DNA from 2 places in the Streptomyces sp. NBC_00029 genome. Region 2 is predicted to be linked to the other one. Evidence: riboswitches for the same ligand, from Rfam matches in the RefSeq annotation. Region 2 holds a riboswitch; the other holds the start of a gene.
What was found. Region 2 has a riboswitch for glycine ahead of gcvT (glycine cleavage system aminomethyltransferase GcvT). Riboswitches for the same ligand answer to the same signal wherever they lie in the genome.
Positions count from the first base shown of each region.

Region 1 (3,636 bases), 4.1 Mb from region 2:
ACCCTGGGAACCGGCGTTCGGCTGGATGGAGACCTTGTCGTAGCCGGTCACCTCGCAGAGACGTTCCTCCAGCTCGGTGATGAGCGTGAGGTATCCCTCGGCCTGCTCCACCGGGGCGAAGGGGTGCAGCTGGCCGAACTCGGGCCAGGTCACCGGCTCCATCTCGGTCGTCGCGTTGAGCTTCATGGTGCAGGAGCCCAGCGGGATCATGCCGCGGTCCAGCGCGTAGTCCTTGTCCGAGAGCTTGCGCAGGTAGCGCAGCATCGCGGTCTCGGAGCGGTGCTGGTGGAAGACCGGGTGCGTCAGGTACGCGTCCGAGCGCAGCAGGCCCTCGGGCAGGGTGTCGGCCGTGGCCGCGTCGAGCGCCTCGATGTCCGCGGTGACGCCGAAGGCGGCCCAGACGGCCTCGATGTCGGCGCGCAGGGTGGTCTCGTCACAGGCGGCGGAGACGAGGTCGGCGTCCACCTGGAAGAGGTTGACCCCGCCCTCGCGGGCGGCGGCGACGACCTCGGCCGCACGGCCCGGGACGCGGGCGGTGATCGTGTCGAAGTAGGAGCCGTGCACGATCTCGACCCCGCCGGCCGTCAGACCGGCGGCGAGCAGGGTGGCGTAGCGGTGGGTGCGGCTCGCGATCGTCCGCAGGCCGTCCGGGCCGTGGTAGACGGCGTACATGCCGGCCATGACGGCGAGCAGCACCTGCGCGGTACAGATGTTGCTGGTGGCCTTCTCGCGGCGGATGTGCTGCTCACGGGTCTGCAGCGCCAGGCGGTAGGCCTTGTTGCCGTCCGCGTCCACGGAGACGCCGACGAGGCGGCCGGGGAGCGAGCGGGCGTGCTTGTCCTGGACGGCCATGAAGCCGGCGTGCGGTCCGCCGAAGCCCATGGGGACACCGAAGCGCTGGGTGGTGCCGACGGCGATGTCCGCGCCCAGCGCGCCCGGGGAGGTCAGCAGGGTCAGCGCGAGCAGGTCCGCGGCGACGGCGACGATCGCGCCGAGCTCGTGCGCCTGGTCGATGACCGGCTTGATGTCCCGCACGGCACCGGAGGCACCCGGGTACTGGACCAGGACGCCGTAGATGCCGCGCTCGGCGACCTCGGCCGGGATACCGGCGGACAGGTCGGCGACGACGACCTCGATGCCGATCGGCTCGGCGCGGGTCTCGATGACGGCGATGGTCTGCGGCAGCGCGTCGGCGTCCACCAGGAAGATGTTGCCCTTGGCCTTGCCCACGCGGCGGGCCAGCGTCATGGCCTCGGCGGCCGCGGTGCCCTCGTCGAGCAGCGAGGCACCGGAGGTCGGCAGCCCGGTCAGGTCGGCGACGACCGTCTGGAAGTTCAGGAGCGCCTCGAGGCGGCCCTGGGAGATCTCCGGCTGGTACGGCGTGTACGCCGTGTACCAGGCCGGGTTCTCCATGACGTTGCGCAGGATCACCGGCGGCGTGAAGGTCCCGTAGTAGCCGAGGCCGATCATCGGGGAGAGGACCTGGTTGCGGTCGGCGAGCGAGCGCAGCTCGGCCAGCACCTCGGCCTCGGTCCGCGCGTCGGGCAGGTTGAGGCCCTCGGCGGTCTTGATCACATCCGGCACCGCGGCGGCGGTCAGTTCGTCCAGGGAGCCGTAGCCCACCTGGGCGAGCATCTTCGCCTGCGCCTCGGCATCCGGGCCGATGTGGCGCTGCTCGAAGGGGATGCCTCGCTCCAGCTGGGAGAGCGGAATGCGGTTGGCGGTCATTACGGAGGCCTCCTGGTCGTATGACCTGCGAGGGCACCACGGCGCGGGCACCCGGACGGCCTCCCCCTCTGTCATCTGCACCTGAGAGTTTCACCGGAGTCACGGGGGTCTCCCGAGAGATCCGGCTTTCACCGTCGGTGAGGTGTGGGACCGGCACTGCTCACCCGGTACCCGCTCCTGCTTTCCAGAGTGGCCTCGTCCGTGCGGTACGTATGCCTGAGAGATTCCGGGGAGGATTTGCTCCTTCGGCGCCTCCGTCTCGTTCACTCGGAGGACTCTCCCGCACAGGGTCGACAGCCGTTCACCAGCGTACCAGCGAGGTTCAGGACCCTCCCCGAGTGGCCTCCGCTGCAGATATGCACTTCTGTAGTCATTACGGAGCAGTTGCGACCTTTTGGAGGGACCGTGCAGACCGACATCGATCCGCGCAGCCTGATCGGCCGCAAGGCGTTCGACCGCAACGGCACCAAGATCGGCACCATCGACGAGGTCTACCTCGACGATGCCACGGGCGTCCCGGAATGGGCCGCGGTCCGGACGGGGCTCTTCAGCCGCGATGCCTTCGTCCCGCTGGAGCCGAGCGAGATGGTGGGCGAAACCCTCCGGGTGCCCTTCGAACGCGCCCTCATCCGCGACGCCCCGGACTTCGGTGTCGGACGCCACCTCTCGCCCGAACAGGAGCTGCAGCTCTACCACCACTACGGCCTGGACACGACCCTGCCGTCGGACTTCCACCACGACTTCGGCCACCTGGCGGGCGACGAGAGCTAGGCGACCGGTAGGTCCTGTCGCCAAAGTCCCGCTTGGCCCGCGGCGCCCGACCGGCGCTCCTTCGACGACAGGACCTAGGGGGTGCCCTCGGGCGGACCGCTCCGGTCACCGGCCCCCACCAGTGGCAGCGGGTCGGACGGCTCCAGCTCGGGGTCGTCCACCCGGAAGGTCCGCACCCGGCCGGGCTCCGATCCGGGCCGCTCGAACCGTACGGTCACCCGCCCGACCCCGCTGCCCTGCACCCACCCGGGCCCGTACACGGCGTGCCGGACGTCGCTCCCGGCCGTCCAGCGCCGCTCGGGGGACGGCTCCGGCTCCCCGGGCGGCTGCGTGGCCTCAGGGGCCCCAGACGCTTCAGGGGCCCCTTCTGCCTCCCCCTCGGCCGTCACCGCGTCCCCGTCCGGCTCAGCGGCGAGCGACTGCGCGAACAGGTCCTCCTGCGTGTAGTCCGCCAGGCCGGTCACCCCCACCCCCAGCAGTCGCACCCCGCCGGTGGTGTCCACGCCCTCCAGCAGCCGCGCCGCGGCCTCCCGCACCACCCCCGGATCGTCCGTGGGCCCGCGCAGCGTCTCGGACCGCGTCAGCGTGGAGAAGTCGTACCGCCTCACCTTGAGCACGATCGTGCGCCCCGAGTGCCCCGAACCCCGCAGCCGCTGCACGCACCGGTCGGCGAGCCGCTGCACCTCGCCGCGGATCCGCACCCGGTCGTGCAGGTCCACGTCGAAGGTGTCCTCGACCGACACGGACTTCGCATCCCGCTCCGCGACCACCGGCCGGTCGTCCAGCCCGAGGGCCATCCGGTACAGCCCGGCCCCCGCCGAGCGGCCGACCATGCGGACCAGCTCGTCCTCCCCGGCCTCCGCCAGCTCCCCCACCGTGGTGATCCCGGCCCGGCGCAGGTGCTCGCCCGTGGCCGGTCCCACCCCGGGCAGGGTCCGTACCGACATCGGGGCGAGCAGCTCGCGCTCCGTCCCCGGCTCGATCAGCAGCAGCCCGGCCGGCTTGGCCTCCTCGGACGCCACCTTGGCCAGCATCTTCGACCCCGCCAGCCCCACCGACCCGCTGAGGCTCGTGGCGGCCCGGATGTCGGCCCGCAGCCGCTCCCCCGTCTCCCGTGCGCTCTGCGAGTCGAAGGCG
Region 1 is NZ_CP108292.1:2,026,263-2,029,898, forward strand. Features, by position in the region: gene gcvP (aminomethyl-transferring glycine dehydrogenase) at 1-1,728, opposite strand, end outside; glycine riboswitch at 1,923-2,021, opposite strand; gene OG753_RS09800 (PRC-barrel domain-containing protein) at 2,134-2,499, shown strand; gene OG753_RS09805 (DNA polymerase IV) at 2,574-3,636, opposite strand, start outside.
Region 1: linked by a shared signal. The riboswitch ahead of gcvP (aminomethyl-transferring glycine dehydrogenase) and the one ahead of gcvT (glycine cleavage system aminomethyltransferase GcvT) in region 2 are both predicted to bind glycine.

Region 2 (3,636 bases):
TCTGCATCTCCGGTTCCCATCCCACCAGGCGGACACCGATGAACAGCTGGGGCGCCCCGCCCTCGACGCTGGCGAGGCAGCGGTGCGCGGCGGCGACCACCCCCGTGGCCCGGAACTCCTCCGTGGCGGCGGCCAGGAAGTCCACCGGGTCCTCCTGCCAGTCGGGCTCGTAGAGCCGGACGCGGCCGCCGGTGGCAGGGCCGTCGAGCGGGCCGCGGCCCGCACGGCACAGCTCCGCGACGGCGGGCGGCGGGAGCGGTACCCCGACGGCCCCCTCGGGGTTCAGGGCGATGCCGAGCTGCGGGGGCAGGCCGCGGGCGAACTCGACGGCGGGAGCCACCGCGAAGTCCATGCCGGGGCCGACGCAGGCGAGGAACTGGGCCTCGGAGCTGTAGACGGGCACGTACGCCGCCCCGCCGATGTCCATGGTGGGCAGGTCGAGGCCGGCCGTCGCCCGGCCGCTGCCGCCCGGCAGCGGCACCCAGACCCGGCTGCGCCCGAGGACCTCCAGGATCCGCCCCCCGGCGTCCGGCTGCCCCAGCGCCGCCCCGAGCACCTGCTCCAGCTCATTTCCCGGCCAGCCGCTGCCCTGCATCTGCCCCTGCCCCTGTCTGGAATCCCGCGCGTGTCGTGCCGAGGCTATCGGGCCCGGCCACGTGCCGTCCGCCGGGGCTCAGCCGTGGAAGTGGATCCCGGTCACGGCGGCGGCCGAGCGGCGGTCCAGCAGGGTCGCCGAGGCGCAGCCCGCGGGCGGCCGGCCCGCTTCGGCCTCGCGGAGCAGCCGGGTCACCGCGCCGCGGTGGCGCGCGAAGGCGTACACGGAGACCCGGCGGCCGCGCGCGGCCTGTCCGGAGAGCGCCTCCTCGGGGCTGCTGTCCAGCAGCAGCAGGTGCAGCGCCCGGCCTCGGCGACGGGCGGCGGCCGCGAGCAGGCCCCGTACCCAGCTCTGCGTGCCGCAGTCGTGGACGACCACGGAGGCCCCGGAGCGCAGGATCTGCCACAGCCCCCAGTAGTGCGCGGCGCGCACCAGCGGCCGGTACACGGCGTACGGGAGTGCCGCGGGCATCCGCTGCTCCCAGCGCTCACGGGTGTCCTGGGAGTCGACCGCCCCGCCCTCGGCGGCCGCCCGCTTGATCAGGGTGCTCTTGCCGCCACCGGGCAGGCCGGACACCACGACGATGTCCCCGGCCGCGAAGCCGAGCGACTGCGGGGCGCGTACGGCCGGTCCGCGCAGGTCACGGACGAGGCCGAGGCCCGCGTCGGCCGCCCTCCTGCGCTCGCGCGCGCCGCGCTGCGCCGGCACCGCGTCCACGGTTCCCGTCGTCGTCACCACTCCGAATCTCCGCACAGTGTTCGCCTCCCCCGAATCGGGTCACCAGGACCCTTGCCCACTGAGTGTAAAGAGACGGTAATCCGGCGGGGCCGGTTCCGGTCGGCCCCTTCGGAGGGCCGTACGAACTTTCGGACCCCGCCGCCCGATCTCGGGCATGGCGTGCAATGATGTGCGCCATCTGGACCAACTGCATACAGGCCGCTTGAATCCGCGCGGGAGAGTCCCGGCACGCCGCAAGGCCGTGCGCGGGCGCCGAAGGAGCAAGAACCTCCCTTGAATCTCTCAGGCCCCGTACCGCGTGGATGAGGCAGATCTGAAAAGCGAGCTGCTGCGCAGCTCCACCCAAGGTGCAAGTCGATGAAATCCGGCGATCTGCTGATCGGTGGAACTCTCGGCGAACCTCTCAGGTTCCGATGACAGATGGGGAGGAACGTCCTCGTCATGTCATGTCGATGCCCTGGGACCCGGGAGCCACACCCATGAGCACTGCCCCCCGCCTGACCGCCCTCGATGCGTTGCACCGTTCTCTCGGTGCGACCATGACCGACTTCGCGGGCTGGGACATGCCGCTGCGGTACGCCAGCGAGCGCGACGAGCACAACGCCGTACGCACCAGGGCCGGTCTCTTCGACCTGTCCCACATGGGCGAGATCACGCTCACCGGCCCGGAGGCCGTCAAGGCCCTGGACTACGCGCTGGTCGGCAACATCTCCACCGTCGGCGTCGGCCGCGCCCGCTACACGCACATCTGTCAGGAGGACGGCGGGATCGTCGACGACCTGATCGTCTACCGCCTCGGCGAGACCGAGTACATGGTCGTCGCCAACGCCTCCAACGCCCAGGTCGTCCTGGACGCCCTGACCGAGCGCGCCGCCGGCTTCGACACCGAGGTCCGCGACGACCGTGACGCGTACGCGCTGCTCGCGGTGCAGGGTCCGGAGTCCCCCGGCATCCTGGCGTCCCTGACCGACGCCGACCTGGACGGCCTGAAGTACTACGCCGGCCTGCCGGGCACCGTCGCGGGCGTGCCCGCGCTGATCGCGCGTACGGGCTACACCGGCGAGGACGGCTTCGAGCTGTTCGTCGCCCCCGAACACGCCGTGGAGCTGTGGCAGGCGCTGACCAAGGCGGGCGAGGGCGTCGGCCTGGTGCCGGCCGGCCTGTCCTGCCGCGACACCCTGCGCCTGGAAGCGGGCATGCCGCTGTACGGGCACGAGCTGACGACCTCCCTCACCCCGTTCGACGCGGGTCTGGGCCGGGTCGTGAAGTTCGAGAAGGAGGGGGACTTCGTCGGCCGCGCCGCCCTGGAGGCCGCCGCCGAGCGCGCCGCCACCAAGGCGCCGCGCAAGCTGGTCGGTCTGATCGCCGAGGGGCGCCGCGTTCCGCGCGCCGGGTTCCCGGTCGTCGCCGACGGCCAGGTCATCGGTGAGGTCACCTCCGGCGCCCCGTCCCCGACGCTGGGCAAGCCGATCGCGATGGCGTACGTGGACGCGGCGCACGCCGCGCCCGGTACCTCCGGCGTCGGCATCGACATTCGCGGTACGCATGAGCCGTACGAGGTCGTGGCGCTGCCGTTCTACAAGCGGCAGAAGTAGCCCCACGCACCACGTCCGCCGTACGGAAACCCGTACGGCGCCGTCTCAGTACCCAAGACCGCAGTTCGTATCCACTCCCCCGCATCCAGGAGAATCAGGTCATGAGCAACCCCGAGAAGCTGCGTTACACCAAGGAGCACGAGTGGCTGTCGGACGCCGTGGACGGCGTCGCGACGGTCGGCATCACGGAGTTCGCGGCCAACGCGCTCGGTGACGTCGTCTACGCCCAGCTCCCCGAGGCCGGCGAGACCGTGACCGAGGGCGACACCTGTGGCGAGCTGGAGTCGACTAAGTCGGTCAGCGACCTCTACTCCCCCGTCTCCGGTGAGATCGTCGAGGCCAACCAGGACGTCGTGGAAGACCCGGCGCTCGTGAACACCGCCCCGTTCGAGGGCGGCTGGCTCTTCAAGGTGCGTCTCTCGGAGGAGCCGAAGGACACGCTCTCCTTCGAGGAGTACACCAAGCTCACCGCCGGTAACTGACCCCAGGGGACCCTGATGTCTGTACTGAACACCCCTCTCCACGAGCTCGACCCGGACGTCGCCGCCGCTGTCGACGCCGAGCTCGCACGCCAGCAGTCCACCCTGGAAATGATCGCGTCGGAGAACTTCGCTCCGGTCGCCGTCATGGAGGCCCAGGGTTCGGTCCTGACCAACAAGTACGCCGAGGGCTACCCGGGCCGCCGTTATTACGGTGGCTGCGAGCACG
Region 2 is NZ_CP108292.1:6,159,117-6,162,752, reverse strand. Features, by position in the region: gene OG753_RS28945 (enhanced serine sensitivity protein SseB) at 1-595, opposite strand, end outside; gene OG753_RS28940 (AAA family ATPase) at 674-1,330, opposite strand; glycine riboswitch at 1,537-1,640, shown strand; gene gcvT (glycine cleavage system aminomethyltransferase GcvT) at 1,813-2,928, shown strand; gene gcvH (glycine cleavage system protein GcvH) at 3,030-3,410, shown strand; gene glyA (serine hydroxymethyltransferase) at 3,426-3,636, shown strand, end outside.